2 regions of the Streptomyces sp. NPDC055239 genome follow, and region 1 is predicted to be linked to the other one. Evidence: predicted binding sites of a transcription regulator. Region 1 holds the regulator's gene; the other holds the start of a gene.
What was found. Region 1 encodes HspR, which represses chaperone genes until heat shock. Its sites were predicted from a motif close to TTGAGNNNNNNNNNCTCAA; they were not measured.
Positions count from the first base shown of each region.

Region 1 (3,755 bases):
ACAGCCCTGCCGCCTCTGGACGCGAAAGTATCCGCGTCCGCCCACGATTCACGCGACTCCCTGAGCCTGATCCAGCACCTGCTCTACAGCCTTCAGGAGATCTGACATGACCCAACTCGACTGGCAGAAGTCGTCATTCAGCGAGGACCAAGCGAACTGCCTCTACATAGCCACCGCCCCCGACGGAACGATCCACCTCCGCGAGAGCGACACCCCGGACACCACCCTGACGACCACCGCCACCCCCCTCGCCGCTCTCCTCGAATCCCTCTCCCGAGAGGCCGCCGGACCGCGGTGAAGGGCCTCGACGGCCTAGGCGTCGTCGACGCCCGCCCAGCCCCGCAGCAACGCCTCCCGCTCCGCGCCCCGGGGTGAGCCGCCCTCCCGGGCCCGGCCCCACTCCGCCATCGCCGCCAGCGTCGTGCGCAGGGTCGCCTCGCCCTCCGTCATACGGGACAGGAGCGTCAGCGACAGGTCGTACTCCGCCCGGGAGTAACCCGTCGCCGCTGCCACGTACGCCGTCAGTTCCGTCCGCTCGGCGGAGTCCGGGCGCGTGAGGCGGACCGTCATCGCCGGGGCGTCGTCCGAGCCGCCCAGGCCCACCGTCAGGGCCATGTCCACCAACGTGCCCACCTGCCGCTTCAGCGACTTCACGGGGGCGTCCTCGACCGTCAGGGCACGCACCTCGTCCCAGGGGTAGAGCGCCGACTGCCTGTCGCCGAGGGCCACGACGGCCTCCGGCGTCAACCGCACCCCCGCCGCGAGGCCCGACGGCTTCGCGCCCACGTACACATCGCCCTCGGCGATCCAGAAAAGGCCCACCATGGCCATGGCCCCCGCCCCCACTCTCTCCGGCAATCACGTCACGAACACGTAGGGGCCGGGAGGTTGTCGCCTCCCGGCCCCTACGAACACACTACTAAGAGCTACTGCTCCGACGATCTCTTCGGGCGCCACACCACCAGCGCGCTCGCCTGCTGCACGTCCTGGTACGGCACCAAGTCCCGTCGGTACGACGCGTGGACCGCCGCCTCGCGCTGCTGCATCGCCGCGGCGGCGCCCTCCACGGCGCTCGCGAGCTCGACCACCCTCGCCTGCAGCGCCGCGACCTGGTTCTCCAGCTCGATGATGCGCTTGATGCCGGCGAGGTTGATGCCCTCTTCCTGCGACAACTGCTGCACGGTGCGCAGCAGTTCGATGTCGCGGGCGGAGTAGCGTCGGCCGCGGCCCGCGGTGCGGTCCGGGGAGACCAGGCCCAGGCGGTCGTACTGGCGCAGGGTCTGCGGGTGGAGGCCGCTCAGCTGGGCGGCCACCGAGATGACGTAGACCGGCGTCTCGTCGGTCAGTTGGTAAGGATTTCGACGACGGCCGTCCATCTCATGCTCCCTTCGCGGCCTGGAACAGTTCTGCCCGCGGATCGACGTCCGCAGTCGCCTTGCGGTAGGACTCCAGGGCTTCCTTCGCCTGGTCGCTCAGTGACGTCGGGACCGAGACCTCCACCGTCACCAGCAGATCGCCCCGCGAACCGTCCTTGCGGACCGCGCCCTTGCCCCGCGCACGCATCGTACGACCGTTGGGGGTGCCCGGAGGGAGCTTCAGGGTGACCGGCGGGCCGCCCAGGGTGGGGACCTTCACCTCGCCGCCGAGGGCCGCCTCCGTGAACGTCACCGGCACCGTCACCGTCAGGTTGTCGCCCTTGCGGCCGAAGACCTTGTGGGAGTCGACGTGCACGACCACGTACAGGTCGCCCGCCGGGCCGCCCCGCTCACCGGGACCGCCCTTGCCGCGCAGGCGGATGCGCTGGCCGTCGCTGACACCCGCGGGGATACGCACCTGCATCGTGCGCGACGACTTCGCCCGGCCCGAGCCCTTGCAGACCTCGCACGGGTCCTGGGCGATGAGCCCACGTCCCTTGCAGTCCACGCAGGGGTCGGTGAGGGAGAAACCGCCGCCGCCGCCCCGCGTGACCTGGCCCGTGCCGACGCATGTCGGGCACACGCGCGGTGTGCCGTTCTTGTCGCCGGTGCCGGAACAGGCCTTGCAGGCGGCCTGCGACGACATCCGCAGCGGGACCGTGGCCCCGTCCACCGCCTCCGTGAAGCTCAGCGTGACCTCGGACTCGATGTCCTGGCCGCGCCGGGGCTGCGTACGCGTGCCCGCGCCGCCCGCGCCCGTGCCGCCCCGGTTGAACAGGCCCCCGAAGACGTCACCCAGACCGCCACCGAAGCCGCCCGCACCGCCGGCACCGCCCGCTCCACCGCCACCCGGGGCGCCGCCTCCGAAGAGGTCGCCCAGGTCGAAGTTGAAGGAGCCTCCGGTGCCGCCGCCGGGACCGGCCCGGAAGCCGCCGTTGCCGAAGAGAGCACGCGCTTCGTCGTACTCCTTGCGCTTCTTGGGGTCCCCGAGGACGTCGTTCGCCTCGGAGATCTCCTTGAAGCGCTCCTCGGCCTTCACGTTGCCCGTGTTGGCGTCCGGGTGGTTCTCGCGGGCGAGTTTCCGGTACGCCTTCTTGATCTCGGCTTCGGTGGCGTCCTTGGGGACGCCGAGGACCTTGTAGTAGTCCTTCTCGATGAAGTCCTTGGTGCTCATCCCCGACGTCCCTCCTCTCGCTTCACAACAACTCCGATACGTCAGCCCTCGTCCGGGCCGCCACCGGTCTCCTTGTCCTCCGCCGCATCGGCGGAGTCAGTGGAAGCAGCGGCCTCGGTCTCACCCTTGACCGTCTGCGCACCCGGCTGCGGCTCGGCCACGGCCACCCGCGCGGGGCGGATGGTGCGCTCCCCGATGCGGTACCCGGGCTGCAGGATCGCGACGCACGTCGTCTCGGTGACGTCGGGTGCGTACGAGTGCATCAGGGCCTCGTGGATCGTCGGGTCGAAGGGCTCGCCCTCCTTGCCGAACTGCTGGAGGCCCATCTTGGCGACGACCGTCTCGAGGGCCTCCGCCACCGACTTGAACCCGCCGACGAGCTCGCCGTGCTCACGGGCACGGCCGATGTCGTCGAGGCTCGGCAGGAGCTCGCCCAGGAGGTTCGCCGCGGCGATCTCCTTGACCGTCACCTTGTCCCGCTCCACGCGGCGGCGGTAGTTCTGATACTCCGCCTGCAGCCGCTGGAGGTCCGCCGTGCGCTCGCCGAGCGCCGTACGCACCTGGTCGAGCTGCGCGATCAGGCCCACGTCCTGAGCGGACTGACCCGTCGTACTGCTTGCTGTGTCCCCGGCCGGGGCCGCCGGGCCCTCCTCGGTGGAGGGCTCGGCGGCCAGCGACGCGGCGTCATCGGGGGTGGCGCCGGAGGGGACGTCAGGCTTCTCGGTGTGGTCACCGAAGCCCGGAGTCTCCTCGGTCATGCGGCGCCGCCCTTCGCGTCGTTCGGCTTCTCGTCGTCGACGATCTCGGCGTCGACCACGTCGTCGTCCTTGTCCTTGGACATGTTCGGGGCCTCGGCGCCCTCGGCACCCGGGGCAGCGCCCTCGGCACCGGCGGACTGAGCGTCCGCGTACATGGCCTGGCCGAGCTTCTGGGAGACGGCCGCGACCTTCTCGGTGGCCGTGCGGATCTCCGCCGTGTCCTCGCCCTTGAGCTTCTCCTTCAGCTCTTCGACGGCGGACTCGACCTCGGTCTTCACGTCACCGGGGACCTTGTCCGCGTTGTCGGTGAGGAACTTCTCCGTCTGGTAGACGAGCTGCTCGCCCTGGTTGCGGGACTCGGCGGCCTCGCGGCGCTTGTGGTCCTCGTCCGCGTACTGCTCGGCCTCC
Region 1 is NZ_JBSGRD010000010.1:131,225-134,979, reverse strand. It holds gene ACWFRJ_RS28900 (helix-turn-helix domain-containing protein) at 1-105, shown strand, start outside; gene ACWFRJ_RS28895 (DUF397 domain-containing protein) at 107-298, shown strand; gene ACWFRJ_RS28890 (hypothetical protein) at 313-831, opposite strand; gene ACWFRJ_RS28885 (heat shock protein transcriptional repressor HspR) at 927-1,376, opposite strand; gene dnaJ (molecular chaperone DnaJ) at 1,378-2,589, opposite strand; gene grpE (nucleotide exchange factor GrpE) at 2,631-3,347, opposite strand; gene dnaK (molecular chaperone DnaK) at 3,344-3,755, opposite strand, start outside.

Region 2 (3,755 bases), on a different contig from region 1:
CGCTCCGTGGGCAGCTGGCGCAGGTTGCGGTGGTTGGCCTCGGCGAGCTTGACCCACCGGACGGCGTGCGGTGCCGTGGAGATGACCCGGTCACCGGAGGTCGCGTTGAGCACGCCCTGCCGCTCGACCTGCACCTCTTGCAGCGCCGCCGACGGGAAGTCGGCGATGCGGCCCAGCTTGGTGAGCTCCTCGCCGGGGTCGCGCGGCGCGAGCTGGACGATCTGCGGGCTGCTCGGCGCGAGAGTCAGCGGCTCCCTGAGGCTGTCGCGGGCGTAGTACCAGCACCACGCGTACCAGTTGTCCGGCACGTGCTCGCGGTAGAGGGTGCGCTCGCCGTTGAGCCGTGCGGTGGCCTCGGCCTGGGTGTTGCCGACGGCGGCGACCGAGGGCGCCTGGCCCTTGTAGATGTCCCAGCTCGCGTTCAGCCAGGCGTCGGTGAACGTCTGCCCGGCCCGCCACTTCTCCCAGAACTTCTTTCCGTAGTCCGGGCTGTCGATGCTGACGCTCTCGAACCCGAAGATCATGCGGAAGCCGATGTTGGGCCCGGCCCAGGTGCGGATCGGGGAGTGCCCGCCGAGCACCCTGAGAGAGTTGCAGGTGGACCAGAAGACGTAGTTCGCCTTCTCGTTGCCCAGCGCCATCCGGTTGGACACCGCGTCACTGCGGCCGTCCCAGACCGCGCCCAGTGGCGCGAAGAAGACGCCGTTGCCGTCCATACCGCCGTGGCCCGAGTGGTACACGGCGACCACCGCGTCCATCCCGTACCGGTCCTGCCAGTTGTCGTACGTCTCCTCGTACGCCCATACCTGCGCCCCGGCGTCCGCGAACCAGAAGTTGCGGTCGTAGAACTGCTGGAGGTACGCCAGCCACCCGGTGGCGTCCTCGTGGGTGTGGAAGAGAGTGTTCTGGTTGACGAACTTCTGGATGCTGAAGGCTCCCCACCAGCCGAACGTCGAGTCGCGTGGAGTGGCGGCCCCCGGCTTCGCCCCTTCCAGCGGGGACGGACCGCGGTCCGAGTAGTTCATGCGCATGGCCAAACCCCCTGAGTGATCTCCTCGTTCCGTGCGCGAGGGGGCCTCAAAGTGTCACCGCCCGACTGCCTTGCCCAGTTGCCATTCCGGCCATAGCTACTGCGCACCTGGGCTCTCGTCGCGCCTCGGACGCCTCAGTGACCGCCACCCGTGGGCCGGTCTTCACGTGCTCCGGGCCGGGGTGTGATCGGATGGGCGCACGGATGTTCCGGAACGCATCACGGAACCGCACTGAAGGGATCTACATCGTGGCTACCACGCGCTCCGCGCACACGGTCTGGGAAGGCAACCTGCTGGAGGGCTCCGGCACCGTCACCTTCGACTCCTCCGGGATCGGGGAGCAGGCCGTGTCCTGGCCGTCCCGCGCCGAGCAGGCCAACGGCAAGACCAGCCCGGAGGAGCTCATCGCCGCCGCGCACTCCAGCTGCTTCTCCATGGCCTTCTCCAACGGCCTCGCCCAGGCCGGCACCCCGCCGACCCGCCTGGTCACGTCCGCCGACGTGACGTTCCAGCCGGGTACCGGCATCACCGGCATCCACCTCACCGTCGAGGGCACGGTGCCGGGCATCGACGAGGCCGCGTTCACCGCCGCCGCCGAGGACGCCAAGAAGAACTGCCCCGTGAGCCAGGCGCTGACGGGCACGACCATCACGCTGACGGCGAAGCTGGCCTGACGCGGTTCGGACCGTGCCGCCGTCCCTTCTGGGGGCGGCGGCACAGCCATATGCGGCATTGACAATATGCCGCTCAAGTTTTGTGATGGAGGTCGAAGTACGTCGGTCAACGGGCTCGCGGTGGAAGGGGACTGGACATGGCACGTGCAGTCGGGATCGACCTCGGTACGACGAACTCGGTGGTGGCCGTCCTGGAGGGCGGTGATCCCACGGTCGTGGCCAACGCGGAGGGAGCGCGCACCACACCCTCGGTCATCGCCTTCGCGAAGAACGGCGACGTCCTCGTCGGAGAGGTCGCCAAGCGGCAGGCGGTCACCAATGTGGAGCGCACCGCACGCTCCGTCAAGCGCTATATGGGCGACGGCAGTTGGCGTTTCCCTGAGGACGGGTCCGTGGACGGTACCCGGTACACCGCCCAGGAGCTCTCCGCCCGCGTCCTGCAGAAGCTCAAGCGAGACGCGGAGTCCTATCTGGGCGAGGACGTCACGGACGCGGTCGTCACCGTCCCCGCGTACTTCGACGACACACAGCGCCAGGCCACCAAGGAAGCCGGCGAGATCGCGGGCCTGAAGGTGCTCCGCATCATCAACGAACCGACGGCCGCGGCCCTCGCGTACGGCCTCGACAAGGGCGACGACCAGACGGTCCTCGTCTTCGACCTGGGCGGCGGCACCTTCGACGTCTCGCTCCTGGAGATGGGCGACGGCGTCATCGAGGTGAAGGCCACCAACGGCGACACGCAGCTGGGCGGCGACGACTGGGACCAGCGCATCGTCGAGCACCTGGTGCGCCAGTTCAAGAACGGGCACGGGGTGGACCTCGGCAAGGACAAGATGGCGCTGCAACGCCTGCGCGAGGCCGCCGAGAAGGCGAAGATCGAGCTGTCGTCGTCGAGCGAGACGGACATCAACCTGCCGTACGTCACCGCGTCGGCGGAAGGCCCGCTGCACCTGGCGGAGAAGCTGACCCGCGCTCAGTTCCAGGAGCTGACGGCGGACTTGCTGGAGCGCTGTCGCGGCCCCTTCCACCAGGCGGTGAAGGACGCGGGCGTGAAGCTCTCGGCCGTCGACCACGTGATCCTGGTGGGTGGCTCGACGCGGATGCCCGCGGTGACCGGCCTGGTCAAGGAACTCACCGGGAGCGAGCCGCACAAGGGGGTCAACCCCGACGAGGTGGTGGCGCTCGGCGCGGCGCTCCAGGCGGGTGTGATCAGGGGTGACGTGAAGGACGTACTACTCCTGGACGTGACGCCGCTGTCTCTCGGGATCGAGACCAAGGGCGGCATCATGACCAAGCTCATCGAACGCAACACGACCATTCCCACCCGGCGTTCGGAGACCTTCTCGACAGCAGAGGACAACCAGCCGTCGGTCGGCATCCAGGTCTTCCAGGGCGAGCGGGAGATAGCCGCGTACAACAAGAAGCTGGGCGTCTTCGACCTCACCGGGCTGCCCCCTGCTCCCCGCGGCGTCCCCAAGATCGAGGTCACCTTCGACATCGACGCCAACGGCATCATGCACGTCTCCGCGAAGGACGAGGCGACCGGGCGCGAGCAGCGCATGACGGTGACGGGCGGTTCCGCGCTGCCCAAGGACGACATCAACCGCATGGTGCGGGAGGCGGAAGAGCACGCGGAGGAGGACCGCAAGCGGCGCGAGGCCGCGGAGACCCGCAACCAGGCGGAGCAGCTCGTCTACCAGACGGAGCGGTTCCTCCAGGAGAACGAGGAGCGGATCCCCGCGGAGACCAGGACCGAAGTGGAGTCCGCGGCCACGGAGTTGAAGGCCCTCCTGAAGGACAAGGCCGACGACACGGCGGCGCTGCGCGTGGCTGCGGAGAAACTGGCGACCGTCAGCCAGCGGATGGGCCAGGCGATGTACGCGGCTTCCGGCGAGGGCGCCCAGCAGGAACAGGGGGCCCCGGGCGCCTCTGCCGAGGAGGGCGTGGTGGACGCCGAGATCGTGGACGACGAGAAGCCGGGGGATCAGGGCAAGGAGAAGGGTTCCCAGGGCTAGCCCCCGCCCCGGCAGCGGCGGGGGATCAACCCTGG
Region 2 is NZ_JBSGRD010000003.1:327,713-331,467, reverse strand. It holds gene ACWFRJ_RS12405 (DUF6345 domain-containing protein) at 1-1,031, opposite strand, end outside; gene ACWFRJ_RS12400 (OsmC family peroxiredoxin) at 1,280-1,705, shown strand; gene dnaK (molecular chaperone DnaK) at 1,843-3,720, shown strand.
Region 2: the regulator HspR is predicted to act here: its motif matches at 1,764-1,782, upstream of dnaK (molecular chaperone DnaK).